DNA from 3 places in the Vibrio azureus genome. Region 2 is predicted to be linked to each of the others. Evidence: predicted binding sites of a transcription regulator. Region 2 holds the regulator's gene; each other region holds the start of a gene.
The links. The regulator PurR, encoded in region 2, represses purine synthesis genes. The targets are predictions, from matches to a motif close to TNANGNAAACGTTTNCNTNA.
Positions count from the first base shown of each region.

Region 1: a site for PurR is predicted at 8,000-8,019, ahead of glpX (class II fructose-bisphosphatase). Genes of this name have one in related genera too.
Region 3: a site for PurR is predicted at 3,091-3,110, ahead of folD (bifunctional methylenetetrahydrofolate dehydrogenase/methenyltetrahydrofolate cyclohydrolase FolD). Genes of this name have one in related genera too.

Region 1 covers NZ_CP018616.1:273,361-283,882, forward strand. The annotation lists gene BS333_RS01340 (nucleotide sugar dehydrogenase) at 266-1,432, shown strand; gene BS333_RS01345 (alpha/beta hydrolase) at 1,604-2,452, opposite strand; gene BS333_RS01350 (MBL fold metallo-hydrolase RNA specificity domain-containing protein) at 2,557-3,906, opposite strand; gene tpiA (triose-phosphate isomerase) at 4,232-5,002, opposite strand; gene BS333_RS01360 (5-carboxymethyl-2-hydroxymuconate Delta-isomerase) at 5,322-5,672, shown strand; gene BS333_RS01365 (DUF805 domain-containing protein) at 5,807-6,229, shown strand; gene BS333_RS01370 (DUF3135 domain-containing protein) at 6,277-6,600, opposite strand; gene BS333_RS01375 (helix-turn-helix transcriptional regulator) at 6,697-7,314, opposite strand; gene zapB (cell division protein ZapB) at 7,490-7,732, opposite strand; gene glpX (class II fructose-bisphosphatase) at 8,076-9,083, shown strand; gene rraA (ribonuclease E activity regulator RraA) at 9,168-9,665, opposite strand; gene BS333_RS01395 (1,4-dihydroxy-2-naphthoate polyprenyltransferase) at 9,740-10,522, opposite strand, start outside.
Region 2 covers NZ_CP018616.1:1,083,803-1,094,324, forward strand. The annotation lists gene topA (type I DNA topoisomerase) at 1-2,208, shown strand, start outside; gene glgC (glucose-1-phosphate adenylyltransferase) at 3,028-4,245, shown strand; gene glgA (glycogen synthase GlgA) at 4,190-5,701, shown strand; gene BS333_RS05120 (alpha/beta fold hydrolase) at 5,926-6,741, shown strand; gene BS333_RS05125 (TfoX/Sxy family DNA transformation protein) at 6,992-7,582, opposite strand; cyclic di-GMP riboswitch class I at 7,694-7,783, opposite strand; gene purR (HTH-type transcriptional repressor PurR) at 8,221-9,231, opposite strand; gene torD (molecular chaperone TorD) at 9,662-10,309, opposite strand.
Region 3 covers NZ_CP018616.1:915,441-925,962, reverse strand. The annotation lists gene BS333_RS04450 (aminotransferase class I/II-fold pyridoxal phosphate-dependent enzyme) at 1-557, opposite strand, end outside; gene BS333_RS04445 (hypothetical protein) at 944-2,413, opposite strand; tRNA gene BS333_RS04440 (tRNA-Arg) at 2,901-2,977, opposite strand; gene folD (bifunctional methylenetetrahydrofolate dehydrogenase/methenyltetrahydrofolate cyclohydrolase FolD) at 3,180-4,040, shown strand; gene BS333_RS04430 (lytic murein transglycosylase) at 4,192-5,112, opposite strand; gene BS333_RS04425 (YcgL domain-containing protein) at 5,214-5,495, opposite strand; gene minC (septum site-determining protein MinC) at 5,696-6,358, shown strand; gene minD (septum site-determining protein MinD) at 6,376-7,188, shown strand; gene minE (cell division topological specificity factor MinE) at 7,195-7,458, shown strand; gene rnd (ribonuclease D) at 7,621-8,739, opposite strand; gene fadD (long-chain-fatty-acid--CoA ligase FadD) at 8,866-10,522, opposite strand, start outside.

The sequences.
Region 1 (10,522 bases), 810 kb from region 2:
TTGATTGAAACTTCCCAATTCTACAGCAACTTTTTACACCAACAAAGCACTAATCAATAAAACTTGCGCCATAGATTTCGTGAATGCTATTGATTTACTTAACTAAACAATCTATCCATTGAGGTAGATTTAAACTTGATTGTTTAGAGACCTCATGTGCTAGATGAAGTAAGAGGAGTCTAGTAAAGGCGGCAAGTGTGAGTTTGTTGAAGCAAACACACGAGTTCTGCTATCCTCAACTAAAATACTTCCTGAGATCTACCCTATGAAAATTGCTGTTGCAGGTACTGGCTATGTTGGCCTTTCAAATGCGATGCTGCTTGCCCAGCACCACGAAGTCGTTGCCGTAGACATCATTGCCGAGAAAGTTGAATTGCTTAACCAAAAGCAATCACCGATTGTTGATAGTGAGATTGAAGACTTTCTGGCTAATAAACCGCTTAACTTTACTGCCACTACAGATAAGCAGTTGGCGTACCAAGGTGCGGAATATGTTGTGATTGCGACGCCGACCGATTATGACCCAGTGACTAATTACTTTAATACCTCTTCTGTAGAGGCGGTCATTAAGGATGTTGTGGCGATTAACCCTGATGCAGTGATGGTGATCAAATCAACGGTGCCGGTAGGTTACACTGAGCGCGTTAAGCAAGAGCTGGGCTGTGAGAATGTGATTTTCTCGCCAGAGTTTTTACGTGAAGGTAAGGCGCTGTATGATAACTTACACCCTTCGCGCATTATTGTTGGTGAGCGTAGTCAACGTGCACAAACCTTCGCCAACCTTCTAGTCGAGGGGGCGGTAAAACAAGATATTCAAGTTCTGTTTACCGACTCGACCGAGGCAGAAGCGGTTAAGCTGTTCTCCAACACTTACCTAGCCATGCGTGTGGCTTACTTTAATGAGTTGGACTCTTATGCCGAAGCTCATGGCCTAGATGCGCGTCAAATTATTGAAGGGGTAGGGCTCGACCCACGTATCGGTAATCACTATAACAACCCATCGTTTGGTTACGGTGGTTACTGCCTACCTAAAGATACCAAACAGCTGCTAGCCAACTACCAAGACGTACCGAATAATATTGTTGGTGCGATCGTAGAAGCAAACCGCACTCGTAAAGATTTTGTCGCGGAGTCTATTTTAAAGCGTAACCCTAAAGTGGTGGGGATCTATCGTTTGATTATGAAGGCGGGCTCCGACAATTTCCGTGCTTCTTCCATTCAAGGCATTATGAAACGTATCAAAGCCAAAGGTATTGAAGTGGTGGTGTATGAGCCGGTGCTGCAAGAAGAAGAGTTCTTCCACTCACGAGTGATCAAAGACCTTGATGCCTTTAAACAAGCGGCAGATGTGATTGTCTCTAACCGTATGGTTGAAGAGCTTGCGGATGTTGCAGATAAAGTTTACACCCGAGACCTATTTGGTAGCGACTAGGTTGTATCTGAGTCAAGGCTTCGACTAAAAAGCCTTGACTCCCAAACCCACTTACCGCACCTTGACCCTAGGACCCTAGGACCCTAGGACCCTAGGACCCTAGGACCCTAGGACCCTAGGACCCTAGGACCCTAGGACCCTAGGACCCTAGGACCCTAGGACCCTAGGACCCTATCCCTTCCCAACCACTCTCTGCCAAGCTGGGCTGCTTTCATCAAGAAAATAAGTATGGCCTTTGGGGTAATCCAGTTTTTGATTAAAGCTCGAACAATCGATTAACTCTACGCGCTCAAGGTGATGTTTTGGTCCGGTTTGACCAAGACGACGCGTGTAAGAACGCTGTGGGATGTTCATCACTTTACTGGCTGGCATCGCGTAGTCATCTTTGGCATAAAAGCACACCACCTGATTCGCGGCTTCTAAAATCCAACGTCCTTCTTGATCCTCTTCCAACGCATCATTGGCAATGTCTGCCGCCATTAAAAATATCTCGTCAAACATCAGTGGCACACCTTGATGGCCAAACTCTTTAGCAAACGTGTTTAAGCTTTTTAATAGAACTCGGTTGCCCATGGAGTGCGCCAATACCGAGATTTTCCGGTAACAAGGAGCGTGTTGCTGCTGCCAGTTGATCAGCTTGCCTAACGCTCTGGCAAAAACATGACCAGATAATTCGGCGCTGAGTTGATCATCCCAGTAATCTTTAATGATGCCAAAATCGTTATCACATGGCCAAATGATTGGAATAACCACGCAACCTGGTTGGCTGTTATCGAGCATGGTTTGCATTTTTAAGCTGTTTTTAATCACATCCGCTTCTGGCTGATTACTGAAACCATGGATATACAGCAGCACTCGTTCAACATTAGCGCTTAATAAGGCTTCCATCCAAGAGTCACTGCCAATTTCTTGCGTCTGGCCATTTTGATGTTCGCAATACAGTAAAGATTGGCTCAGTTCATTGGTTTTAGCGAAGCGGTGATGAGTGCGATTTAACTGACGGTTGGTAATAAGTAACATCATTCTTCCTTGTGGTTCTCTATTCGGTTTGCTTGGTCAGTGACCTAACAAAACGGCTGCGATTCTCATAAAGCAAGTAAAACTCTTATACAAAAATAGAATTCTTATAAGACAACTTGAATTCCGCTTGGCGTTATCTTGTCTGCTAAGGCTTGTTTGGCATGTTGTTCACCATGGATCAAATGGACCGCTTTGGGTGGGGTGGGTATCCCAGCGATAAACTGTAATAAGTCAGCTTGATCGGCATGGGCGGAATAACCTGAAATCGTGTGTATTTGAGCGTTAACCTCAATGACTTGCTCATCAATGTTAACCCTGGTTTGGCCGCTTTGAATGGCTTGCCCGAGTGTGCCTTGCGCTTGATAGCCAGCAAACAGCACATCATTTTTACTCTCTGGCAGTAAGGCCTTGAGGTAGTTAAGGATCCTGCCACCTTGACACATACCAGAAGCTGCAACCACCAAAGCGGCTTGTTGCGTTGAAGCAAGCCGATTGACTAGCGCCAAATGTTCTCGATGACTTTGCACGCTGATGCATTGTTCAAAAGCTAATGGGTGACGATGGCTATCGAGACGCTGCTTGGCTTCTTGCCCCCACAGCTTTTTGAAACGTCGATAGGTTTTGGTGATCTTATTCGCCAGCGGTGAGTCCAAAATGACAGGCAGTTGAGCTGAGAGTTTGCGCTGGTGGATAAGTTGTTCGATATCAAACAGCAACTCTTGTGTTCGGCCGACGCTGAAAGCTGGGATCATTATGACACCGCCATCGGCAAGAGCATGGTCAATAATACGGTTTAAGCGTTGAATGCGTGTGGCAATCGCTTCGTGTTGCTTGTTGCCATAGGTCGATTCAATAAAGAGATAATCGGCTCGAACAGGAGAAAACGGATCGGGCAGAAGAGGCGTATCACACGGGCCAAGATCGCCAGAAAAAACCACTACCTCATTGTTGGCCAGTTTGCATTCCACATAGGCTGAGCCAAGAATGTGCCCGGCATGCTGAAATCGCAAATAGGTTTGCTGGCCAAGTGGGATCCATTGTTGGTAGCGACAGGGTTTAAGGCGTTTTTTGATTAAGCTGAGCACCTGTTGGCGCTGGGCAGTGTTTAAACCAAGCTGCAGTTTCAGCCCATCATCAAGCATTAATGGCACTAATTCGGCAGTGGCCTGAGTGCAATAGATAGGGCCTTTGAATCCAGCGGCAAGTAACCAAGGTAAGCGGCCAATGTGATCGATATGAGCGTGGGTCAGTACTAAGGCTTGAACGGATTTAATCGAAAATTCAATTTCTAACGAAGGTTTACGTCCTGCAAAATGCAAGTCTTTACCTTGAAACAGTCCGCAGTCAATTAAGATGCTGCCGTGCGGTAGTTTGAGTTCATGACAGGAGCCCGTCACGGTATCTTTGCCGCCGTGATGAATCACACTGGCTATGTTTGAAAGTTGAGTCGTCATACTGATTGCTCCTCCTTGAGCAAGCGTATTAAGTTCTTGTATCTGAAGAGCTAAAGTAGAGCAGCTTAGTGGTTATGCTGCTTGGAATAAAGTGGACTTAATTGAAGTGCGATGAAGGACGGTTTTTGGCGCGTACTGAAGTGAGATTCTTAGTCTCGCTGCGCTCGCTAGAATGACGGTGTTTTAGAATAGGGAGAAATGGCTTGGTGGATTTTTAGAATAGAGACAGAGTTCAGGGTTGGCACATAAAACAAAAGGGATGCTTCGTGCATCCCTTTAGAACAGATTACTTAAACCTCAGAGGTTAAAGTAAGATAAAGCACCATTATGCTTTAGCGGCCGCCGCTGCTTTAGCGATTGCTACGAAGCTTTTCGCATCAAGAGATGCACCACCAACTAGCGCACCGTCGATGTCTGGTTGTGAGAAGTAAGCTTCTGCGTTTTCTGGCTTAACAGAACCGCCGTATTGAATGATCACTTGCTCTGCTACTGCTTTGTCTTTCTCTGCGATAAGCGCACGGATAGACGCGTGAATGCGTTGTGCGTCTTCAGCAGTTGCTGCTTTACCAGTACCGATAGCCCAGATTGGTTCGTAAGCGATGATGGCATCGTTTAATGCTTCAACACCGTAAGTGTCGATAACGGCATTGATTTGACGTGCACATACGGCTTCAGTTTCGCCCGCTTCGTTTTGCGCTTCAGACTCACCGATACAGAAAACAGGTGTTAGACCATTTTCTTTTAGGAAGTTGAATTTCTTCGCGACGAACTCGTCTGACTCGTTGTGGTATTCACGACGCTCAGAGTGACCAATGATGATGTGAGAAGCGCCGAAGTCTTTCAGCATCTCTGGAGACATATCACCAGTAAATGCACCGCTGTTGTGCAAGTCAGTGTTCTGTGCACCTAGGATAACTTTGTTACTGCCTTCCGCGATAACGCACTCAGCGAGACCGATGTAAAGAGCTGGTGGAGCAACGGCTACGTCAACACCTTCAACGCCTTCAAGTTCAGCGTTAATACCCGCTAGTAGCTCAGTGACCATTGCTTTGCTACCGTTTAGTTTCCAGTTACCCATCACTACAGGACGACGCATAGGAATATCTCCCTTCTCTTCTATGTATAAAGTCAATTGATGTAAAAAATCTACGTAGGAATATAACAGAATAATGCCTGCAGATCATGATTGGCGTCATGTCTTGTTTATCTGAGTGAGATGGTATTGTTCGTGATTTTGCTCTTAAATTGGGTCAAACCTTGCCAGCGAAAATTGGATATTGGGTATGTTATTTCCGAAAAGTTAGGTATTTATCTAGGAATACAACAAGTTAAGCAAGTAACATGATATGGGAGTTTTACGAAAAGCTCTGAGCTGGGAAATGTTGCTCAGACGCAAGCAATGACAAGGAAACAAAATGCCAAACTTAGTTTTAGAATATTCTAACTCTGTCGATGAGCAAGTGAACGTGCAAGGCCTGCTAGAAGATTTGCATCAAGCGGCATTAGATAGCGGTTTATTTGAATTAGCGTCAGTGAAATCGCGCACGCTACGTTGCCATAATTGGTTAGTCGGTGAGCAAGGCGACAGTGTCGATTTTATTCATATTAATTTTGATTTGCTGGTGGGGCGTACACCGGAGCAGAAACGCGAACTGTCACGTGCGTTGATGGCAGTCTTGCAAGAGTCAGCCAGCCATATTCATAGTTTGACGGTCAATATTAGGGATATGGACATCGATAGCTTTCAGAAAATAGTCAGAGGATAGTTTTCTCGGCAGCCTTTCCCTTACTCAGTAAGCGAAGCGCCCCGTCTTCTGTATTTAACTCATCAACATGTTTCTTTTGTACTTTAATTTAGTCTTCGGCTAATCTATGGCTTTCTAAATTAGAGTGAAAGTACATGTCTATTCAAGCGTTACTATTTTCTTTTCAAGGGCGTATTGGCCGTAAGACTTACTGGCTATGGAATGTGTTCTACTATCTTGCGGTCATCGGCCTGACGGTGAGCACTGGTGCACTGTTCCCTGCTTATGCCGATACACTTCTTGCTACTTTTTTATTTTTGCTGATTATTCCTGACTTAGCCATTACGGCAAAACGTTGGCACGACCGAGATAAGTCTTCCTATTGGTTAGTTCTTACGATTCCTCTGATTGCCGCTCGTTTGGCTTCACCCGCGACGATGGAACTTTCGTCAGAGCCTGATATCTCAATGATATTGTCGAGTTTTCTTGGTTTAGTGTGTGGAATCTGGATTTTGGTTGAATGCGGTTTTATGAAAGGCACGTCCGGCGATAATCAATATGGACCAGAGCCGAAGTAGCCCAAAGAGAAGGAGCTAGGTTCTAGAATCTAGGACCTAGGGCCTAATCACTCAGACTTAAACCCGTTCAACTCAATAATTTCTGCCTGTTGATCAGAATGCGTCTCGCCCATCAGGGCTTCTCTGAATTTGACCATCTGCTTACTCAATTCATTCATTAATACGACATTGGTATGGTTGGGGTTTTTGCAGTGACTGATCACCTGATCAATGTGGCTTTGCTGTGCTCGAAGCCTTGGTTGCATTCTTTCTGATGCGCCAGCAATGGCTTTATTGGCCATATCGTGACGAAACTGCTCAAACGCGACAGGATCCTGTTCGGCCATCTTGACCAGTTCATCAAAAGGGGGCAGTTGAATCGGCTCTGACATAGAACACTCCAATTAATAATGTTATTAATTAAAGCGTAATTCAATCAAACCAAGTGAAAGCAGAGGGATCGCTTTTGTCTCATCAATAAGAATTTGTTACACAGTCGAGATACGGTACACGCAGCGCCGGTGGCCATCAATAATATGCTCTGTGCGTTCGATTGTGGTTTGCGAACCCAGTAGAGCTTGAAAGACATTCAATTCAGATTGGCATAAGTTGGGACAACGCGTCGCCGCTTTACAAATCGGGCAATGATTTTCGATCAAAATAAACCCATCGCTGTCTTGCTCTAGCTCAGCCATATAGCCTTCTTGCTCGCGCAGTTGGACCAAGATGTTGAGCTTATCTGCAAGGGTGTGACAATTGGCTAAGTGTTGCTGGTAGTTATGAAGCGTGCGTTTCTCACGTTCGTGAACGACTTTATTTAATCCTTCCTTGCCAAATACTTGTTCAACGACATCAATAAATTGAATCGTCAGTTCGCCATGATGATCGGCAAATTGCTCGTGGCCTTTTTGAGTCAGTGACCAATGACGGGTTGGACGTCCTACTTTCACTTTGACGTCGTTAATAGAGAGAAGCCCATCGTCTTGAAGTGCTTGTAGGTGTTGGCGAGCGCCCATGCTGGTCATGCTAAGTTCTGAAGAGAGCTGTTTTGCTGTGACGCTGCCGTCCCGTTTAACGATTTGCAAAATTTTATCAATGCTCTTCATACACCCACCACTTTTGTAACATGACTCATTATGCGGGATAGGGGAAGTATACTCAAGTCACGACAACGGCGTGGTTGGATAGGCAGGCTTTGGTTGGAAGAGGTCAGGTTTGTGGGCCTATAAAATACAACACCCGCCTGAGCGGGTGTTGTTGATTCTGAGTCTGAAAGGAAACTTATTCCACTTCATCCATTTTGCCAAGCAGGGCACGAATGCGCTCTTGCCACTGAGCGTGCTCTTGCTGAGTTTGATTTGACTTCTGCTCAAGCTCTTCACGTTGAGAGCGAAGATCATTCGCTTCTGTTTCAAGCTTTACTTTATCTTCTTTTAACTCTTCGATTTCCATCTGAAGAAGAGTGATTGTGTCAACTGCAGTTTGAATTTTCGCTTCTAGTTGTTCTAGTACTTCAAAAGACATCTTGGCCTACCTATTTTATTCCATTGGGACGATACGCAGCATTCGCGTGCACCTTACCTATGAGTTCATTCTACTCAGCGTCGCGACGAGAAACACCCACTATATTCGATATTTTGCATCATTTGATTAAAAAATCGGCGCAATCTCACTAAACGCTGATTTTTATCGATAACAAACTCTGTTGCAGTAAGACGTTTTCTGTTTGTCGGACGAAAAAATCATCTAAGTATTGATCGAATGCAATTTAGTTCAAGTAAATCCAGCGCAAAAAGCAAACGTTTACCCGCCATTGTGTTAGAATCGCCGCGCAAATTTTACTTCCTTTTATTTTATTGGAGACATCATGAAACGCGATTTAGCAATGGCATTTTCCCGTGTGACGGAAGGCGCTGCATTAGCTGGCTATAAATGGCTCGGCCGTGGAGATAAAAATGCTGCGGATGGCGCTGCTGTTGAAGTTATGCGTACCTTGCTGAATAAAACAGACATTAGCGGTGAAATCGTTATTGGTGAAGGTGAAATTGATGATGCACCGATGCTGTACATTGGTGAGCAAGTTGGACTGGGCGGTGATGAAGTCGATATTGCAGTGGATCCAATAGAAGGCACCCGCATGACTGCAATGGGGCAATCTAATGCGCTTGCTGTCCTTGCCGCTGGTGAAAAAGGCAGTTTTTTAACTGCACCAGATATGTACATGGAGAAGCTTGTCGTTGGACCGGGTGCGAAAGGAGTGATTGATTTAAATCTGCCGTTAAAGGTTAACCTTGAAAATATCGCCCAGGCATTGAATAAGTCGTTGGATACTTTGGTCGTGATCACGTTAGCTAAACCTCGTCATGATGCTGTAATTGCCGAAATGCAAGCGATGGGTGTGCGAGTTTTTGCGGTGCCTGATGGTGATGTCGCGGCATCGATTCTTACTTGTATGCCGGATAGTGAAGTGGATGTGATGTACTGTGTAGGTGGTGCTCCGGAAGGGGTAGTATCTGCTGCGGTTATTCGTGCGCTAGATGGGGATATGCATGGCCGACTTCTTCCTCGTCATGAGGTGAAAGGCGATAGCGAAGAAAACCGCATTCATGGTGCAGAAGAGTTAAAACGTTGTCAGCAGATGGGCGTTTCTGCCAATGTGGTGCTCAAAATGGAAGATATGGCGCGCAGCGATAATGTCATTTTTTCAGCAACGGGTATCACGAAAGGCGATTTGCTTGAGGGTATTTCTCGCCAAGGCAATGTTGCAACAACTGAAACGTTATTGATTCGTGGTCGTTGTCGTACAATCCGCCGCATCAAGTCGACGCACTACTTAGAACGCAAAGACCCGGAAGTTCGCGATATTATTTTATAGTTCGCTTGCCTTGCGACAGCGATACGTATCCTTCAGGGCCAGTATCGCTGTTGTTAGAGCGTGAATCGATATTTATCGGTAAGATTAATCCAGCTCAAGGTCAATGTTGAGTGGCTCTGGAGAAAGAATAATGCCAGTGCTGTCAGCATAGATATAGTCTTCAGGCAAAAAGCTCACCCCACCAAAATTGACGGGAACATCGATTTCACCAACCCCTTGGTTTGCTGCGCCCACTGGGATCGATGCTAAGGCTTGAATACCGAGGTTCATGTCTTCTAGGACATCCACTTCTCTTACACAACCGTAAACGACAATGCCTTCCCATTCGTTTTCTTCCGCAAGGGTTGCGATTTCAGCATCAATGAGTGCTCTGCGTAGGGAGCCACCGCCATCAATGAGTAATACCCTACCCATGCCGTCTTGTTCTAGAGTTTCGCGAATGAGTGCGTTGTCTTCAAAACATTTGATTGTGATTACCTGACCGGAAAATGAAGCTCGGCCGCCGAAGTTGCTGAACATGGGTTCAACGACATCGACTTGTTCAAGGTAGATATCACAAAGAGCTGAGGTATTGTATTCCATAGCGTGCCTTCCAAATAGAAACTATTGTCTTTGAGTATATCCAGCCATTAAGTCAATGCAATGACAATTCATGTTTATCTCATTAGAGTTTGAGCGATGACGATCGTGGCAAATAGCATATTGGTGATCAAAGCACACTTCACAATCACTGGCATCATTGGAGCAAAGTCGATAGGTTGCTTGGCTTGCCAGACAACTTGTGCATGGCAATAGACCACATAGATGCTGATCAAAAACGGTAAATTAAGCCACAGTGGGCTATGGAATGTCATTAAGGCCAGCACAAAGACCAACAGCGCGATGCCAAGCAGAAGTAGGTGGTAGCATTTGGCTTTGTTTTGACCGAGTCGCACTGCCATGGTGCGTTTACCACAAGCACGGTCATTGTCTATGTCACGCATATTATTAATATTCAGCACTGCGACGGCCAATAAACCACAGCCTATCGCCGGTAAAGCCAGTGATGTATCTAGGTGACCCGTATGCAAAAAGTAGGTTCCTGCTACACCGAGCAAACCAAAGAAGATAAAGACAGAGACATCACCCAAACCGACATATCCGTAAGGCTTTTTCCCCATGGTGTAAGTGATAGACGCCACCATAGCGGTGAACCCTAAGCCAATGAAGGCCATGATGCTTTCAAAGCTATTTAAAGCATAAAAGACTAATATCAACCCAGACAATATGGTCAGCATGATATTAAACAGAATGGCGCGACGCATTTGCTGAGCCGAAATTGCCCCTGATTGCATGGCACGAGTTGGGCCGATACGTTGATCGTTATCGGTGCCTTTTTGGCTATCGCCATAGTCGTTGGCCAAATTAGAGAGAATCTGCAACAAAGTGGCAGTGATAAA
Region 2 (10,522 bases):
AAACGAGTTGTTTTTAACGAAATTACTAAAAATGCTATCCAGCAAGCTTTCCAAACGCCAGGTGAGTTAAATATGGATGGTGTTAATGCTCAGCAAGCTCGTCGCTTTATGGACCGTGTTGTGGGCTTTATGGTCTCTCCATTATTGTGGAAAAAAGTTGCTCGAGGGTTATCCGCTGGCCGAGTACAGTCTGTTGCCGTTAAGCTTTTAGTTGAGAGAGAGCGTGAAATTAATGCATTCATCCCAGAAGAGTTCTGGGATATTCATGCGAATACTCACACCAAAGATAACACTCCGTTCAAGCTACTTGTGGCGCAAAAAGACGGTGTGGCTTTTAAACCGGTTAACGAAACGGAAACCCAATCAGCAATTGCTGTATTGGAAAAAGCCAGTTACGAAGTATGTAAGCGTGAAGACCGCCCAACGAAAAGTAAACCATCAGCACCTTACATTACATCGACTCTTCAACAAGCTGCGAGTACTCGCTTAGGCTACGGCGTTAAGAAAACCATGATGTTGGCTCAGCGTCTGTATGAGGCGGGTTACATTACCTATATGCGTACTGACTCTACAAACCTAAGTGCTGAAGCTGTTGATGCAGTTCGTAGTTACATTGACAGTGAGTTTGGTAATAAATACCTACCTACGAGTCCAATTACCTACGGTAGTAAAGAAGGCGCACAAGAGGCTCACGAGGCGATTCGCCCTTCTAGCGTTGAGGTGCTAGCAAGTGATCTACAAGGCGTTGATGCTGATGCCCATAAACTTTACTCGCTGATCTGGAATCAATTTGTTGCTTGTCAAATGACACCTGCAGAATATGACTCAACGACCATCAGCGTTAAAGCAAATGCATATACGTTGAAAGCGAAAGGTAGAATTCTGAAATTTGATGGTTGGACACGTGTACAGCGCCCAATGGGTAAGAACGAAGACACGATACTACCGTCGGTTCAAGTGGGTGAGATGCTCGATTTGGCAGGCTTAGAGCCAAAGCAGCACTTTACCAAGCCACCTGCACGATTTACGGAAGCTGCCCTTGTTAAAGAGCTGGAAAAACGTGGTATTGGCCGTCCTTCTACCTATGCATCCATTATTTCCACTATCCAGGATCGTGGTTATGTAAAAGTGGACCAACGTCGTTTCTATGCGGAAAAAATGGGTGAAATAGTATCAGATCGTCTTGATGACAGCTTCAATGACCTGATGAACTATGACTTTACTGCACGTATGGAACAGAAACTAGACCAGATTGCTGAAGGTGAAGTGAACTGGAAGTCGGTTTTAGACAACTTCTTCACCGACTTCACAGGTGACTTAGAAAAAGCGGAACAAGATGAAGCTGAAGGCGGTATGAAGCTGAATCATATCGTAATGACAGACATTGAGTGTCCGACATGCCAACGCCCTATGGGGATTCGCACCGCGTCTACAGGCGTATTCCTTGGCTGTTCTGGTTATGCATTACCTCCTAAAGAGCGTTGTAAAACAACCATTAACTTAGGTGATGAAGAAGGCATCATCAATGTTCTCGAAGAAGACGTAGAAACTGCTGCGCTTCGTGCTAAGAAACGTTGCCCAATTTGTGAAACGGCAATGGACCCTTACCTGATTGATGACAAGCGTAAAATGCACGTTTGTGGTAACAACCCAAACTGTGAAGGCTACTTGGTTGAGTTTGGTGAGTTTAAAGTCAAAGGGTATGACGGGCCTGTTGTTGAATGCGATAAATGCGGCTCAGATATGGTGCTTAAGAACGGCCGATTTGGTAAGTATATGGATTGTACGAGTGAAACGTGTAAGAACACGCGTAAGATTCTGAAAAATGGTGAGGTTGCGCCACCTAAAGAAGACCCTGTTCATTTCCCGGAGCTTCCATGTGAGAACTCTGATGCCTACTTTGTCTTACGTGATGGTGCTTCAGGTTTATTTATGGCGGCAAGTAACTTCCCTAAATCAAGAGAAACACGAGCTCCGCTTGTGGCTGAATTAGCGCAATACGAAGAACGTTTACCAGAGAAGTTTAAGTACCTGGCTACCGCACCTAGTGCAGACCCAGATGGTCGACCTGCTGTAGTTCGTTTTAGTCGCAAGACGAAAGAAAACTATGTACGTACTGAAGAGAATGGTAAGCCAAGTGGCTGGACGGCTCTCTATGTTGACGGGCGCTGGGAAGTGACCGATAAACGTAAAAAATCGAAATCATAGTGCTTTTATTGGGAGATAACCGAGTGAACGTTTGTTCATTCGATTGGGCTTTGAAAGTGCAATCACTATCACAGTAACCTTTATGCCATATCAAATGCCACGCTCAATTTCTACTCAAGATTCTAAGCGTGGCATTTTTGAATCATTCGAAATCCTGCCTATTCTGCTCCTCTCGTGCTCTCTTAAATTCGATTCAATGACATTACTCCGAATCAAGCGCCTTGTGCCATTATTTTGCGCTGTATCGGTTTATAAATTTATCTCTTTGCAGTGAGCACAGAATTTGAAATATTCATCCTTATGAACTTAAAGAAGTGGCATTGTGAAGCAAAAAGCTTTTCAACTAGTATGAGCTGACTTGAGTATCAGACTGGGAAGCATTACGAGCTATGTCATTTTTTCTTTATCTGATATTCATTAAACCGTCATACTTTTATCCAACCCCATCACAATTCTAAAACTCTGTATAGAAAGGGTTTGTAAAATGTTTTCACAATGTTGATCCCTACAGTCTGATTATGTGACCAAGATACCGTATTGAGTAAGCAACAACTGTATTACTGACAGAACGCCATATTTTAAATTGTAATTTAGTTCCAGTTCGATAACTTAATAGCCAGAAAGTGCAACTGTATGCGTTTGCTTGAAGCCAAAGTATGACTGGTTGAAGTGGAAACATGCTGCGCAATGGCTTTATTACCGTGAAGGTTCAGAGAAACTTATCGGTGAATACTTATATAACGGACTCGCTTGAAACTATCGATGAAACTTTATCAAGCGTAAACCAATTTCAAGCTATAACCATATGGAGAATAACGAATGGCTGGTGTTTTGGGAATGATTCTTGCTGGCGGCGAAGGCTCTCGTTTAAGACCTTTGACTGAATCTCGCAGTAAACCTTCGGTTCCTTTTGGTGGAAGTTACCGACTCATTGATTTCGCACTTAATAACTTTGTCAATGCGGACCTAATGCGCATCTACGTATTGACTCAATTTAAGTCTCAATCACTTTTCCATCACCTAAAAAAAGGTTGGAATATCAATGGTATTACTGACCGTTTCATTGATCCAATCCCAGCTCAAATGCGCACTGGTAAGCGTTGGTATGAAGGCACTGCTGATGCGATTTACCAAAACCTGCGCTTTATGGAACTCGCTGAACCTGATCAAGTCTGTATTTTTGGTTCTGATCATATCTATAAGATGGATATTCAACAAATGTTGTCGTTCCACAAAGATAAAGAAGCGTCCTTAACGGTCTCAGCTTTACGTATGCCACTTTCTGAGGCTTCTCAATTTGGAGTGATCGAAGTGGATGCGGAAGGGCGTATGGTTGGATTCGAAGAAAAGCCTGAAAATCCAAAATCAATCCCTGGTGATCCTGAGCATGCTCTTGTTTCAATGGGCAACTATATTTTTGAAGCACCAGTCCTATTTGCTGAACTCATAGAAGATGCGGATAATGAATCTTCATCTCACGACTTTGGCAAAGATATCATTCCAAAAATGTTCCCTCGTGGTGATGTATTTGTCTATGATTTCAGCACTAACTCCATTACAGGTGAAAAAGAAGAAGTGTACTGGCGTGATGTGGGCACTATCGACGCGTATTGGCAAGCTCATATGGATTTGCTAGAAAAAGACGCGCCATTCTCTTTATATAATCGTAAATGGCCATTGCATACTTATTACCCGCCACTACCACCTGCAACGTTTACCGATTCTGATAATGGACGAGTTCAAATTATCGATAGTCTGGTTTGTAATGGAAGTTACGTACGCGGCTCTCGTATTGAAAAGTCGGTACTCGGTTTCCGCAGCAACATTGCTTCAGCTTGTGATATTACTGAAAGTATTCTTCTTGGTGATGTTAAAGTCGGTGAGGGGTGTGTGCTACGCCGAGTGATTATTGATAAAGATGCTGATATTGCACCGGGAACTCAAATAGGGGTTAACCTTCAGGAAGATAAAAAACGTTATCATGTTTCAGATGACGGTATTGTGGTTATTCCAAAAGGAGCTCGTGTTGGATACTAACCCTCTTTCGGTGTTATTCGTTGCATCAGAAGTTGAAGGGCTAATCAAAAGTGGTGGCTTAGCTGACGTTGCCAAAGCTCTACCTGAAGCCCTTCAACATATGCAGCATGATGTGAGAATCTGCATGCCAGCTTATACTGGTATTTCCAATCTTTCTGAAGCTGAAATGGTGTTGGAAACAACCTTAGATAGCTGGCCGCATACCGCTTATCAGGTTTTTATGTTGCACCTTGGCGATAACCCAGTTTACTTAATTGCCTGCTCGTCGTACTTTGATCGTCCTTCAATGTATGCGGAAAATAATCAAGCATATACGGATAATGGTGAACGGTTCGCCTTCTTTAGTGCGGCTTGTTTAGATATGTTGCCAAAATTGGGTTTCCAACCGAATATTATTCACGCCAATGACTGGCATACCGGACTGGTCCCTTTTTTGCTGAAAAAACGTTATGCTGATAGCCATTTCTTTGCTAATACGCGCAGCATTCTATCGGTGCATAATGCGGTTTTTAAAGGCGTCTTTAGCTATGACGATGTGCAATGCCTTCCAGAATTTCATAGTCGTAATGTTCCACTGGCGGCAATAAGTACTAGCCATATTGCTATGTTAAAAGCGGGAGTGATGACAGCAGACAAGATCAATGCGGTTAGCCCAACATATGCTTTGGAACTGACAACAGAGCTTGGCAGTCACGGTATGGCTTGGGAATTTCAGCGGCGTTCAGATGATCTAGTCGGTATCCTCAATGGTTGTGACTATAGCAGTTGGAGCCCCGAAAATGACAAGTATTTGCCAGTCCATTATGCCGCCGATTATGACGGTATGGTGGAAGGTAAACGTATTTGTAAGACTGCTTTGCAAACTAAGCTTAATATGAACATAGCCGATTGTGCGATGTTTGGTATGGTCTGTCGTTTAACACAGCAAAAAGGTCTCCAATACTTACTACCTGTACTGAGAGAATTCCTAAAGCATGATGTTCAATTAGTTATTGTAGGAACGGGTGAAGCCACTTTAGCGGAGCAATTAAGGGCCATTGCAGCTGAATATAAGAGCAAGTTTGTGTTTGTCGAAGCTTATGACAATGAATTGGCGCATTTAGTTGAAGCAGGGTCGGATTTCTTTCTTATGCCTTCTGAATTTGAACCTTGTGGTTTGAACCAGATTTATAGTATGGCCTATGGTTGTCTCCCTATTGTCCGAGGTGTTGGTGGTTTAAAAGACACAGTCAATGACTATGATGCGGGCCCGGCATTGGCAACAGGTTTTGTATTTGCAGAGCCGACTCCACAAGCGTTATTACTTGTTATGCTGAGAGCACTACTGCTGTACAGTCAAAATAAAGAAGAAGTGACCCGTGTTCAGCTTTATGCGATGCAGCAAAGGTTCAGTTGGAGTTGTGCTGCAAAAGAGTATGTACAGCTGTATAAAGCGGCTTTACTCAAGTCTGTTTGATGACAATTGATTAGGGCCTGTTGTTGTTCACAAGGCACTTTATTGAGTGCCTTGTGAATTTTTAGACATATACCCAAGTCATCTCAAGATGTTATGTTCAGCGACCTCGCTCTGAACCAAGCATCTTGAGATGACTTGGGTATATATGTATTAACTAAGGTATGTGTTAAGATATACCTTATGCTATACAAGTATCATACTGCCCACTTTTTGAATAATAAGCGATGACTCAACCAATTCTCTTTCATAAAACGTATTTGCACTCGACCAGTCGTGAGTGGGTGGTATTTGTGCATGGGGCTGGTGGCAGTTCATCAATATGGTTTAAGCAAATTAAAGCATATAAGCAACATTTTAATTTGTTGTTGATTGACTTAAGAGGTCATGGTCAATCAAATCAGCTACTTAAAGAGTTAATCACCAACCGCTACACTTTTTCTGATGTGACTAAAGATATTGTTCATGTATTGGATCACCTCAAAATTCAATCGGCACATTTTGTTGGGATGTCTTTAGGGACTATTATTGTCAGAAACTTGGCTGAATTGGCTTCTGAGCGTGTTCGCTCAATGGTATTGGGTGGAGCGGTCACACGATTAAATACGCGTTCACAACTGCTTGTGCATATGGGTAACCTAGTCAAACACATCATGCCCTATATGTGGTTATACAAGCTATTTGCTTATATTGTCATGCCTCAAAAAAACCAGAAAGAATCAAGGCATTTATTTGTTCGTGAGGCGAAAAAGCTGTGTCAAAAAGAGTTCAAACGTTGGTTTATTTTAGCTGCTGATGTTAACCCCTTGATGAAATATTTCAAAGAGAAGGAGCTACCAATACCGACCTTATATCTAATGGGCGAACAGGATTACATGTTTATTAAGCCTGTTAAAGAAATGGTTGCGGTACACTCACTCAGCACTCTACATGAAATCCCTAATTGTGGTCATGTCTGCAATGTTGAACGAGCTGAGGACTTCAATTACCATTCTATTGAGTTTATTAGAAAGCAAAAGAAAACCACTTTATTAAACGCTTAACTCTTATACCAGTGACCTCAAGTCGTCTGTGGAACGCTGGATCTTGAGATGACCTCTGGTATATAACTGCATAACAGTGCTATATCCACAGAACATTATTCTCCCCAAAGAACACGGTTATTTCTAAAGATTATTGCTTTCCCCAAAACGTTGTTAATCATAAACTTCAACAACGCTTAGAAGTTTCACTCAGACAATAAAAACGCGACTTAACGAGGCCGCGTTTTTGTCGTTAAGTGCTAAAAATAAACTAATCAAGAGAACTCATGAGTTCGTTTCTTCTTGAGTGGGGTACCACACTCCAATGAGTACCATTGATAGCGCCTTCAAGAGCCCACAAAAGCTCTAGACTGACTTTAGAGGAGTGGGTGTCTTGAATAGCTTTATAAGCGCTCACGGCTCCTTCCTCTGTAAGCTGCTCTACAGAGTCTATACCTGCCTTTTTTAGCATTCTTTCGGTTGCTAAGCGTAAATTAGGAAGATCTTTTAAGCGATTTGGCTTCGTTGTTGCTTGTTGTTGTTTCTCTTTTTGGGCGGTGGCCAGAGATTGCCTAGCCACTTCCAGTAAACGCTGAGGTGACTCCCATAGTTGGTCAGAAATAGCATAATATTTCGTAACCACAGGGAAACCACGTTTTTTGTAGACGTAAGGTTTGAGTCCTTGAGTTTCGAAGTGTGATGAAGCTTGTTGGTCTGCTCTTATATGCAGCTGATTGTTGACAATGAGTGCAAACATTGTTTCATCAGCAAACAGCCCAAAACCACCAAACATTGAACGTGACTTGATCTTTCCAAGTACTTCAAATAGCTTCATTGAATCTTTGAGTATCGGTTTATCCATGATCTGTTATCTCGGTGTAATTAATATTACGCCACCAAAAGTCAGGTCCGAGAGTTAAGCAATTACAAGCATGCAAGCTTATAAAAGATATTCGATTGCAGCCTGCTTGCCATCGGCAACCCCGCTACCTTCCACTTAAAAAGGTGGTTAAGGCCGGAAGCTTTGCGTCCCATTCTTTCAAATGGTTTGCCCTGTGCGTGACAATTTTGAGGATACTTTGTATCTTGAATTAACATCACAATGTAAATAAAGAAATGTGATACTGGTTCAGTTAATATGCTTATTTTTATGAGTGTATATGCTTATTTTAGGTTTGTTGTATAATGGGCAATTTATTTTCTCGGCGTATGATTTGTTGTGGAAGTCATTGATATTAATTGTTTTGTCTATATTAACCACTTTGCTTAGAAATAAAGAAAATATAACCGACGTGAATGTTTGGGTTTGCACATTAGCGCCTGATTGAAACAGTATCAGTGCCTGTTTGAAATATATACTCAAGCACATGAAGTTACTTGGACATAAAATGTTAACGGCTGAGTCAATTTTGATGGAGGCTATTTTAGCAAGCAAGCAAGCAAGCAAGATAGGGGGAGGTTGTACCCAAGCATCTTGAGAACACTTGGGTATAGGTGAAGCTATAGATTTTTCAGATTCTTGACGGTGCTCCGCACGACAATCTCTGGTTGCATTTCGAATACGCGTTTTTCGTGTTCTTTATCTTTGATGCGTTCCAAAAGAATTTCAAAGGCGTTTTTGCCTACTCGGCGTTTGGGTTGGTGAATGGTCGTTAGGGGTGGAGAGAAGTATTCCGCCAATTCAATATTGTCATAACCAATAATGGAAATGTCATCAGGTATTTTATAGCCGTTTTGTTGAAGGCGACTCATTAAGCCTAATGCCATAGTGTCATTGAAGCAGAAAACAGCCGTTGGTCGGTTCTTCATTGCTGTAATTTTATCCGCAGCTAAAACGGCGGTATCACATTCGAAGTTACCTTCAATCATCCATTCGCTGTTTACTGCTAGGTTAGCTTCCACCATGGCACGGTTGAAGCCTGCAATGCGCTCTTTACACGCCGCTTTATCAAAGTGACCACTTAGACAGGCAATATCAGTATGACCATTATCGATAAGGAATTTTGTCGCTATGTAGCCACCTTCTTCGGAGTTATCTATGATTTTATCAGCTTGTGAGCTTTCTGGGCCCCAATCCATAACAACTTTTGGAATGTCAGGGTGACGATCGAGCATTTCTTTTAGCTCTTCGGTCAAATCAGAACACATGACTAAAATCCCATCAACACGCTTTTCAGCAAGCATACGGATATAGTCGCGTTGCTTTTCATAGATGCCCCCAGTATTACAAAGAATCAAAGTGTATCCTTGGCGATAGCAATAACTTTCAACACCGTCAATGACTTCTGAGAAAAACAGGTTGGTTGATTGAGTGACAAGCATACCAATAGTACGTGTAGTGTTACACTTCAAACTACGAGCTACCGCACTTGGCGCATAGTTGAGAGACTCAACGGCTTTCATCACTTTCTCTTGGGTTGCTTCTGCAACGAAACGTGTTTTATTGATTACATGAGAAACTGTGGTCGTAGAAACGCCTGCTAAACGAGCTACGTCTTTGATTGTGGCCATAAATGAAATCCTGTATCGGGCTATCCATCTTCGAAAAACGTTCTAGCGATAAGCAATAATAGTCGTTGGCTATCTAAACCACAGAAAAGTAATGGAACTGCTCCCTCTCGTCTGCTTGTTTAGCGCTCTGTCTAGGATTGAGTCGCACCATCTATTGGTGACTGATTATCTGTTTGTTTTATAAAGAGTAAAGATTCGTTAGACGAATGGATAAAAACAAAAACCGCTTATTAGTCGCGGTTTACTTATACTTAATCGATTGCGCTCACATTTTAGACGTGTGTCAGTGCGCTGGCAATATTTTCAGCGATGAATTTGCATGGATTAAGTCATAATTTAATCTGCTTAACGTGATTTTGCTATCAAGTTAACGGTGAATGTGTGAACAAATAGGAGCTTAAATGAATAAGCTCCATAAAATAATTACTAATTATTCACCAATAAGGTAGGTGCTGTCTAGTTTACAGAATGAAATGAGTAATTGAGAAATACTGCTATAGAAGCCAAATTCATCAAATTTCTGACATTTAGCATCAAATTGCGGCAACCAACTTAATAAATGTTGTTGAATAAAGTCATTTTGCTCTGAAAATGCTTGTTCTATTTTCTGCTCGCATGTTTCTTCATTGGTGCGGATTATCATATTGCCGAGAAAATCAAGCTCAATGGCAAGGTGGTCAGCTGGCTCATTTAAGTTTTTATCGACTTCAACACCAAAATCAGCCATCAGTTTTTCGATATTTTCTGTAGGTTTATCATTAAGTAAACCGGACTCACCGATATACATTGAAGCATAAGGGAGTGCACCATACTTCTCTGTTTTTAGGAAAAGATCGCAAAAGTCAGCAGCCAGTTCAAGTTGGGCATCTTCGCGTTCCTGTAGGCGGTTTAGTGCATCGACAACACGAGAAATATGGGAGTGGAGTAATGCATTGTCACCAAGGCCTGCTAAAAAACCTCGTATTTCGACATCTTGATAAGCGTCGAGTTCTTTTTGGGTTAACTCTTTGGCAAAGAGGCTCGAGAACCACCAATAGATCTCCGCACGTTTTTCATTGAAAGCTTTGAGGTCTTGCATGTTATTACTCCTAAATGATTTCATGTGAATTGTATACTTAACTTTCTGTGAGGTTCTATATCCCAAATCAAAGTTCAGATGAAGAAAAAGTGGTATGCCCTTCAGTTTTACATCGCGATTTAGGTGTCTGACCAAGCGTCTTGAAATCATTGAGGTATAAATGTTGTGCTTTTGAAGGTGATGTTTTAAGAAAATGTACTGATAAATAATGAA
Region 3 (10,522 bases), 170 kb from region 2:
AAATAGTCCCCATACGCCTCATCGATTAACAGTATTGAACCAGAGTCGATACATGCTTTGACCACTGGAGCTAACTCATCGTAAGAGTAAGCTCGCCCGGTTGGATTATTGGGATTATCAATGTAAACAACGGATGGAACTGTCGCTTTAATATTTTCGCAAAGAATAGGAATAACACCCGGACTATATCTAATTGAGCGATAATAACCACCAAGCTTTATAAACTCTGATACTGCATCGACGAATTGAGGACCAAGACCAAGCATTGTCATATTATCGCCTAGAAGCTTAGAGAAAACCGTCGAGAGCATAGGCATAGAGCCATTAGAAAAGAAAACACGGTCAGGCTCAGTTCCAATATAGTTTGCCGTCAACACTGATAGCTTAGCTATATGGTCAAACGAATAATAATCGCTTAGATCATCGAGTAGCGTTTCTTTTATCGCATCAGATAAAGCTGGGCGACCTTTGGGATTAGTTCCGAGACGGCAATCAATAGTGTATAGATTACTAATATAAGAGGAAGAATCACCTCTAATTCTTTGATTAATATTCATGTTGTTCACTCAATGATGATCTAATTTTCTAGAATTTTCATACTTCCGATATTTATTCAAACTAGACTTTTAAAATCTGGTTATGTGAATAAAGTAGTAGCCCAAACTATAAAATAAGGCTGATTTGATTTTTTAGTTTCACCATAATAGGCTGAAACTGAGGATACAAGTAAGCACCAAGAAAAATATTCAGTTTTGCAACCAGACCATCTCAAGGTCATAGAAAATACTCGTTTTATCGATTTAATCAACAGCGCTGACTTAGGTATTGAATAGTGTTAGTTTCACCGATGGAGAAAAACAAATGGAGACTCATCAACAGGCTGCTACATGATCTCCACATACCACATTTTATTTCAGTATAAGTACAATAAAGAGTTTATTTATCATTGTCGAACTAAATAACTTAGCTGCTCAATAACAACTTGTCCAACCCCCCAATCATTACTCACTTCACACATACTAATACGATCTTCTTTTACGGCTAAATCACACATGAAATATCCATTAAGTCGATTTGGGTTATCAAGTCGAATTCGGAATTCAAACTCGGTTTTACTTAAGTCACGAGAGCTCTTTTCATAGGTAAATTCGTAGCCAATAATATTGATCTCAAGTGACTCTTTTGGAAACATCACGTCATAACTTTGCTTCCAATCAGCTACAGAGTCTTGCCAAGTCAATTCCGCCACCTGATTAATATAATTACAAGGTAGCTCTGTATATAATTGACACTCAGACTCATCGGGAGCGAAACAGCTAGGCCATTGATACGTGTTGGAACAATTTCCCCAGGTGTCTCGATACATTTGTTCGGTCAATGCACACACCTGAGCAATGTCTTTATATTGACATTGTTCAGAATGAGTAAATGCCATAAATTGATTCCATTTTTTTATTGCTAATCTGGCAGGCCGATAGTCTTTGAAAGCTTGCCAGTGCTCCATTCCTTCTGGAATTTGATATGCCGATGTTTGATAGCTAATAATTCGGTGTTGCTTGGTTTTACCGCCTTCAAATTCCCTTAATTTGTCTGCAAAGTTCAATAGATTTGTATCCGATAAAACCATTTGTTCACCGGATACATAAGCTTTGATTTTAATCTCATAATCTTGCTGGTACTGGCGATATTTCTCTAATAACTCAATATCTACTGAACCGGATATAAGCATCATGTAACTAGCTGAAATGTCTGCCGCAATGTCAGAAGTATCTTCCTTTTGCTGGTTTTTTGATTTCACCTGCAGTAATAAATACAGTTCCCGCCCATATTGAATACCATCAACTAATGCATCTCCGCATATATTCCTGAAATTTGTTTTACTGGTATTTGTATTAGCATTTAAAAGTGCTAAAGCTCTTGGCTCCATTGTTGGCCAAGCATCATTAATTAGCGTATAAGTTTTATCTTGAATGACGAATGCTACCGTATTATTTTGCTCTAGGTTTTGAAAGCTATTCGATACATCTCGTTGAAAGTGACTTGAAGCAGAAAAACTGCCGTATCGGCCCTCAGCATTAACAGAAAGAGCAGCTGAAAAAAACTCTTCGACTTCTGATTTGCTTGATACAACTCGCCCTTCAACATAACGACTTAAATTCTCAATTCTTTGATAACTTTGATTGATAATACATCGATTCCTTGTTGGCAACTCTGTAACTAAGTTAAATCCATACCCTAGACGATGACCGTTTAATCCTTTTATTGAGTTATTTAAATCATTTATTTCTGATTGGGTTAATAATTGATTCTGTGCTTTTTCCCACAAAGCATCAAGCAGAGCTAGTCTTGGTGTTGCGTGAGAATTCTGGTTAACGAAGAAAATACACATACAAAGTATTACAAATAACTTCATCATCTTATACCTTTATTACATTATAATATAAGCGGTATTTAATGGGATCTTCTGTTGTAATTCACACAAATTGTTATCATATTGTGAAGTCAGTGTATAATCATTAGCAAAAAATTTTTGTCATTAAATCAAGGTTTGTTACAAAAACCTCGCGGCCCGTCAATCTTTAAAGATAATTCATCGTTTAAAAATCTTCATAGCCATTCTTAATTCAAATGTCAGCTTCATAAACACTTTAAATTTTTTCAACAAATCATTAATGCCTTAGTGACCTAAAAATAATTAATTCACACCAGTGGCATAGATTAATTGTTCTGATTATCTTTCGTGAGCTAAGCCTTTCTCAAGAAGATGATCTCTGCTAACTCGTGGTAAAGTGAAAGAGAAAACGTTTGTGGATATACATTGATGAATGAGGATATTTAGTACAAGTCTTAAATGAAAAAACCCCGGTAGCTCATTGAGCTATCGGGGTTCTTAGAATGAATGGCACGCCCTGTAGGATTCGAACCTACGACCACATCCTTAGAAGGGACGTGCTCTATCCAGCTGAGCTAAGGGCGCGCTACAGGAAAGAATTATACGAGTTAAAATGCTTAAATCAATGTGTTTTTATAACATTTTGATTCAAATGCTTAAAAAAAAATCAACTTAACGTTTAAAGCTCAAAAAGACAACAATGCAAACGTTTGCGTGTGGATGTTAATACTATTTTCTGCGACAATATCTGCAAACAATTTGCCTTATCAATCTCAAAAGGAAAGTCATGACAGCTCAAAATATCGATGGAACACTTATTTCTCAAACCGTTCGATCCGAAGTTGCTGCTCGAGTAAAAGCTCGTCTAGAATCTGGCCTTCGTGCTCCTGGTCTTGCTGTTGTTCTGGTTGGGGACGATCCCGCTTCCCAAGTTTATGTGGGCAGTAAGCGTCGTGCTTGTGAAGAAGTAGGCTTTGTCTCTAAATCTTTTGACCTTCCTGCTTCTACTTCAGAGAATGAATTATTAGCTTTGATCGACCAACTTAACGATGATGCAGAAATCGATGGCATCCTGGTACAATTACCCCTTCCTGCGGGTATTGATACCACTCAGGTGTTAGAGCGAATCCAACCCGAAAAAGATGTTGACGGCTTCCACCCATACAATGTCGGTCGATTGGCTCAACGTATTCCTAAACTGCGTTCTTGTACTCCGAAAGGCATCATCACGCTGCTGGAGCGTTACAACATCGAATTGCGCGGCAAGCATGCGGTTGTTGTAGGGGCTTCTAATATCGTGGGCCGCCCAATGACTTTAGAACTCCTGCTCGCTGGCTGCACCACGACGACTTGTCATCGTTTTACCAAAGACTTGGAGTTTCACGTCCGCCAAGCTGATTTGGTTGTCGTGGCAGTAGGTAAACCGAATTTTATTCCCGGAGAGTGGATAAAGAAAGGAGCTGTTGTGGTTGATGTAGGTATTAATCGCTTAGCCTCTGGTAAACTTGCTGGGGATATTGAGTTCGATAAAGCAAGAGAGAACGCGAGCTTTATTACACCTGTACCAGGTGGCGTTGGTCCGATGACTGTAGCAAGCTTAATTGAAAATACTATGCTGGCTTGCGAACAATTTCATACTCATAAGTGATGACCTGTATGATTTAGGGCATGAGGGATAAACACGCCCTATCACACATTTCATATCGTCGGGACTATGGTTACAACCAAGTAACTTCAAGATGCAATGTTCAGCTTAAAGTTACTTGGACAAGAGCCCTGAGTTTTATGAGTTGACGGATTTAAAAACTAATACGATCTGCTAGATGGCTGACTGCTAAAGCAAAATAGTAAGAACGATTCCACTTCATTAGCACATTGTAGTTATTGTAGACAAGATAAGTTCGGCCACTTTCATCGTCTGGCATAATCAACCAAGCTTTAACGTCTTTATCAAGTTTTGGTAGTGGCGTACCATCGTATTTGGTAATACCAAGCTTACTCCACTCTTGCAAATACTTGCCTTTGTCGGCTTCCCTACCCTCAAGTTTATGATCAATACCATGTGGTACTTTCACTTGACGGCCCCAAGTATAATTATCGTCCCAACCAAACTGACTCAGATAATTCGCTGTCGAGGCAAAAACATCGGCTTTAGAATTCCAAATGTCTTTCTTACCATCATCGTTACCATCAGCGGCAAAACTCAAAAAAGAGCTAGGCATAAATTGGCACTGACCCATCGCACCAGCCCAAGACCCTTTAAAGTCTTTTAATGCAATATGCCCTTGATCCAAAATTTGCAAAGCCGCCATCGTTTCTTTGCGAAAGAAGGCTTCACGGCGCCCTTCGAAAGCCATCGTTGAAAGTGCATCAATCACATTGAAGTTACCGGTAAACTTGCCAAAATTACTTTCAACGCCCCACAATGCGACAATAAAGCGTGGCTGAACACCATACTTGTCACCAATGCGCTTTAAGTCGGTATAATGCTGCTTGTATAACTGCTTTGCTTGCTTAACCTTCCACTCCGGGACCGCTCGCGGAATGTATTCGTCTAAAGTCAGCTTTTTTTCTGGCTGATTTCGGTCGGCTTTTACCGCTCTAGGCTTATAATTGACGTCAGCAAATGCGGAAGTAATTACTTGTTCAGAAATGCCTTTATCTCGAGCTTCTGCACGCAGTTTGTTTAGGTATTCGTCAAATCCCTCGGAACTTGCCAAAGCACTACTACAAATGCTGATACTGAGTAAAGTTGCAAATCGTTTTTTCACATCACTCTCCTTGATGGGCGAAATAAGTTCTCAGAACAAAAGAGCTGACTTTACTCACCTTTTTGCTGAGATTTTTGTTCTTTATATTTTTCTAATAAGTTTTCAGGGGGTGGCGGAACTTGCAGAAAGAAGCCATCATTAATCAGTGATGTCTTTACTTTCTCAACATCCACCTGTGCGAGTGTTCGGCCATCTAACTTGATCGTCATTACCGGTAGAGGTTTACCAAACATCTGCATTAGCGCATCAGGGACTTGAGAAAAGTCATCTTTCTTTGGAATGTAGAGGTATGTGCCCTCTTTTCTGGTACTCTTATAGATAGAACAAAGCATGATGACCCTTTTTATGCTGAATTACCCGTCTTAACACGGATAGGATTAAAAGTATTAAAACTCAGACAAGAAATAAGGCGCCAAATTAAAATTAATTTTATCATTTAACGTCTTGAAACCTTGCTGCATCAAAGGATGGAATATAACATGACACCTATAGTTTATGGCAATCCTCTTTCAATAAAGGAAAGATGCACACGATGACCCATTCACCAGATCTTAAAGGTAGCAGTTTTACTCTGTCAGTTTTACACCTTTCTGACAACGAGATCGTTAAAACGGTCAATTTTTTAAAAGAAAAAGTTGCGCAAGCCCCTTCTTTTTTTGCTTCAGCACCACTTGCCATCAATATATCCAAGGTAGAAGGCGACATTGACTTTTCGACCTTAAAACAAGGCATTGCTGATGCAGGCTTCATTCCTGTTGGCGTGACTGGTTGTAAAGATAAGCGAACCCAAAACCTCGCCTCTGAGGCTGGATTCGCAATTATGTCGGCCAGCAAATCACCCGCACAAGCACCCGCCAAAATGAATCCCACCAAAGTCGTCCATACACCGGTCCGTTCTGGACAACAGGTTTATGCGAAAGATTGCGACTTGGTTTTACTGGCTCATGTGAGTGCAGGAGCCGAAGTGATCGCTGATGGTTCGATTCATATCTATGGCACATTGCGTGGACGAGCGATTGCCGGAGCAAGTGGCCAACAAGAAGCAAGAATATTTTGTCACGATTTACAAGCTGAGCTGGTTTCCATCGCTGGAGATTACTGGCTGAGCGATCAAATTCAGAGTGAGTATTGGCAAAAGAAGGTAATGATCAGTAAAGCTGAAGAATCATTACATCTTCAAACGCTCACGATATAGTTTAAAAAGGAAATAAAATGGCACGCATAATTGTAGTTACCTCTGGTAAAGGCGGCGTGGGTAAAACCACATCAAGCGCAGCAATCGCCTCAGGTTTAGCACTAAAAGGCAAAAAAACCGTCGTGATCGACTTTGATATCGGCTTGCGTAACCTCGACCTTATTATGGGGTGTGAGCGCCGCGTCGTATATGATTTCGTCAACGTCATTAACGGTGAAGCAACACTTAACCAAGCAATGATCAAAGACAAGAGAACAGAAAACCTGTTTATTCTTCCTGCCTCTCAAACTCGTGATAAAGATGCACTAACCAAAGATGGTGTTCAGCGTGTCTTTTCTGAACTTGACGATATGGGCTTTGATTTTATCATCTGTGATTCACCAGCAGGTATTGAGCAAGGTGCATTAATGGCCTTGTATTATGCCGACGAAGCCATTGTCACCACCAACCCTGAAGTATCTTCTGTCCGTGACTCTGACCGTATCCTTGGCATTTTAGATTCTAAATCCCTTCGTGCTGAACAAGGCCTAGAGCCGGTTAAGCAACACTTATTACTGACTCGTTACAACCCTACCCGTGTCACCCAAGGTGAAATGCTTAGCGTCCAAGATGTCGAAGAAATCTTGCATATTTCATTGCTTGGCGTGATCCCTGAAAGCCAAGCCGTTCTGAATGCTTCAAATAAAGGGGTCCCGGTGATCTTTGATGAGAATACTGATGCAGGTATGGCTTACTCAGATACGGTTGAACGCCTACTAGGTAATGAAGTTGAGTTTCGTTTCTTAACCGAAGCGAAGAAAGGTCTCTTTAAACGACTGTTCGGAGGCTAGATAGAAATGTCACTATTAGAATTTTTCCGTCCACAAAAGAAAACGTCAGCTAATTTAGCCAAAGAGCGTTTGCAAATTATTGTGGCAGAACGTCGCAGCCAAGATGATCCAGCACCGTCATACCTGCCTCAATTAAAAGAGGACATATTAACGGTCATTCGTAAATACGTCGCCATCGACGCTAACATGGTTGATTTAACGTTTGAGCAAAAAGACGATGATATTGCCGTCCTTGAACTCAACGTCAAGCTGCCAGAAGATGATAATTAATACTAGGCTTGGCGAGACTTGCTTATCTTGCTATCGCTTGGGGTAAGATATGGAGTATAGAGGTTGGTATTCAACACCAACCTTTATACTCAAGTCGCTCCATGATATATGACTATATTCAAGTGACCCTAGGATGCTTGATTCAAAGCGATATCACGGGGATTACTTTAGTACCTTGAGCATTTTTTCACCGACCAGAGAACAACGCCAGCCTTGCATCAAATCTGGCAGCAGTGATGGATCACAATCTTTTTTCCAGACCCAACTGACCAATTGGTTAATTTGCTTTTTAGAAGCTAAAAACTCTGTTGCTAATCCCGTCTGTTGCGAGACCACTTTGACCACGTCTTTGAGGTTTTTAAAGATCTGTTTATAACCCGGATAGTCCATCAAGCGTGTGATCGGCTCTGGATATTCATCGACCGGCGTTTGCTTAGCCTTTTTGACCATCGCGGCTATCTTTGCTCCATGGCGTTGCACAGAACGAATATCCATATCTTCTGCTTCCATTTTATGGAAATTCGTTAAGCCCAGTTTGGCCACCGTCAGTAGATCGGCTTCTTTAAAAATAAAATTCAATGCCAAGTCACGTTTAACTGCTTCTCGGTAGCGCCAAGTGGCCAAAGGTTTAAGGTTTGCTAACTGAGCGGGCTTAAGCTGCCAAGCTCCTTTGATATTACGATAGAGGTTGTCTTCATCGATATCTTGAATGCGCTTAGAGACCAAAAGTTCACTCTCTTGCTGCGAGGCTTCCCACCAGCCTGCTTGCATGACCTTTTCTAACAATATCTCATAAAGTGGCATTAAGTAATGTACATCTGCTGCTGCATAGTCCAATTGCTTTTGAGACAGTGGGCGTGCCATCCAATCTGTTCGCGATTCACTTTTATCCAGTTCCACATCAAGATATTGTTCAACTAAAGAGGCAAAACCAGTTGACAGCCCATGCCCTAAAAAGGCGGCCATAAGTTGTGTGTCCACCATAGGAAAAGGAGTACAACCAAAAGCATTTTGAAATACTTCGAGGTCTTCCCCACATGCATGCAGAACCTTTAGCACAGAGCTGTCTTTGAGTAATTCAATAAAGGCGGTCATATCCGTTAATTCGGTTGGATCAATTAACGAAAGATGCTCTCCATCAAAAAGTTGGATCAGCCCTAACTGCGGATAGTAAGTTCGAACACGGACAAACTCAGTATCTAGCATGACGACATCGGCGTTTCTGGCCAGAGCACAAACTTCAACCAACTCTGTATTTTTTGTAATCATTTGATAATTCACAGGCTTCTCGCTATGAAAATGCCAGCATTACGCTGGCATGCTAACCTAGAGGTTAGGGTCTATTGACCTAGAAATAAGAATAATATTGGCCTATTAACAAGGCTATATTGAGCTTAAGGACAAAACTTAAGCACGTTTTTTCTCAAGTTCCGCATCGTTTTCATCACGCAGCACTCGGCGCAAGATTTTACCCACATTTGTCTTGGGCAAGTCTTCACGAAACTCAACAAGTTTAGGCACTTTATACCCGGTGAGATGCTGGCGACAATGTGTAATCACTTCTTCTTTGGTCAAACTTGGATCTCGCTTAACCACATAAATTTTAACCAACTCACCTGAGACCTCATGTGGTTGCCCGATCGCAGCAACTTCTAGCACTTTGCCATGAGATGCAACCACATCTTCAATTTCATTCGGATAAACATTGAAACCAGAAACCAAAATCATGTCTTTTTTGCGGTCGACAATATGCAAGAACCCTTCATCATCAAACTTAACAATGTCGCCAGTTGACAGCCAACCGTCTTTATTGATGACTTCTTTCGTTGCCTCAGGACGTTGCCAATAACCTTGCATAACCTGAGGGCCACGAACCTGCAGTTCACCCGTTTCAGTGTTAGCCAAAACATTACCTTCATCATCGACAATCCGAACATCAGTTGAAGGGACAGGCAAACCAATAGAACCGTTATAAGCGACTAAATCATGTGGGTATGCAGCCACCAGCGGTGAACATTCCGTTAAGCCATAGCCTTCCAGTAAGTAACATCCCGTGCTTTTTTGCCATTTCTCAGCAACCGCACGCTGAACTGCCATACCGCCCCCAACCGCAAGGCGTAGATGACTAAAATCAAGCTCATGAAAATCTTCATTGTTAACTAACGCATTAAACAGAGTATTAACGCCTGTAATCGCGGTGAAAGCATGCTTTTGTAACTCTTTAATGAAGCCAGGAATGTCGCGCGGGTTAGTAATAAGCAAGTTATTACCGCCCATTTCAAGAAATAACAGGCAGTTTACCGTTAGAGCAAATACGTGATACAGAGGTAAAGCGGTGACCACCAGCTCGCGGCCAGGTGAAAGCACGGGGCCATATGCTCCTTTCGCCTGCATTACGTTGGCAATCATATTTCTATGAGTAAGCACGGCCCCTTTCGCGACACCTGTTGTGCCACCTGTGTACTGTAAGAATGCAATATCATCACCAGATACATAGGGCTTGACGTATTGCAAACGTCGTCCTTTGTAAAGGGCTTTACGCATAGAAATCGCACCTGGCAAATCGTACTTCGGTACCATGCCTTTGACATACTTAACCACGAAATCAACAATCGTTCCTTTCGCTCTGGGCAACATCTGGCCCAAACTGGTTAAAACAACATGTTTCACTGGGGTTTTATCGACAATTTGCTCTAACGTATTAGCAAAATTGGACACGATAACAATCGCGGTCACCCCTGCATCATTTAATTGATGCTCTAGCTCACGGGGAGTATAAAGAGGGTTAACATTAACCGCGATACAACCTGCTCTTAATACCCCAAACAAAGCAACGGGATATTGCAGCAAGTTAGGCATCATAAGCGCAACACGATCGCCCTTTTTTAAGCGTAATTCGTTTTGTAAATAAGCAGCGAATGCACGGCTACGCTCTTCCAGTTTTCGGAAGGTCATGACCGAGCCCATGTTCATAAATGCTGGCTGATCTGCATACTTTTGTACAGACTGCTCAAACATTTCAACCAAAGATTCATATTGCTCAGGATCGATAGTTTCAGGTACG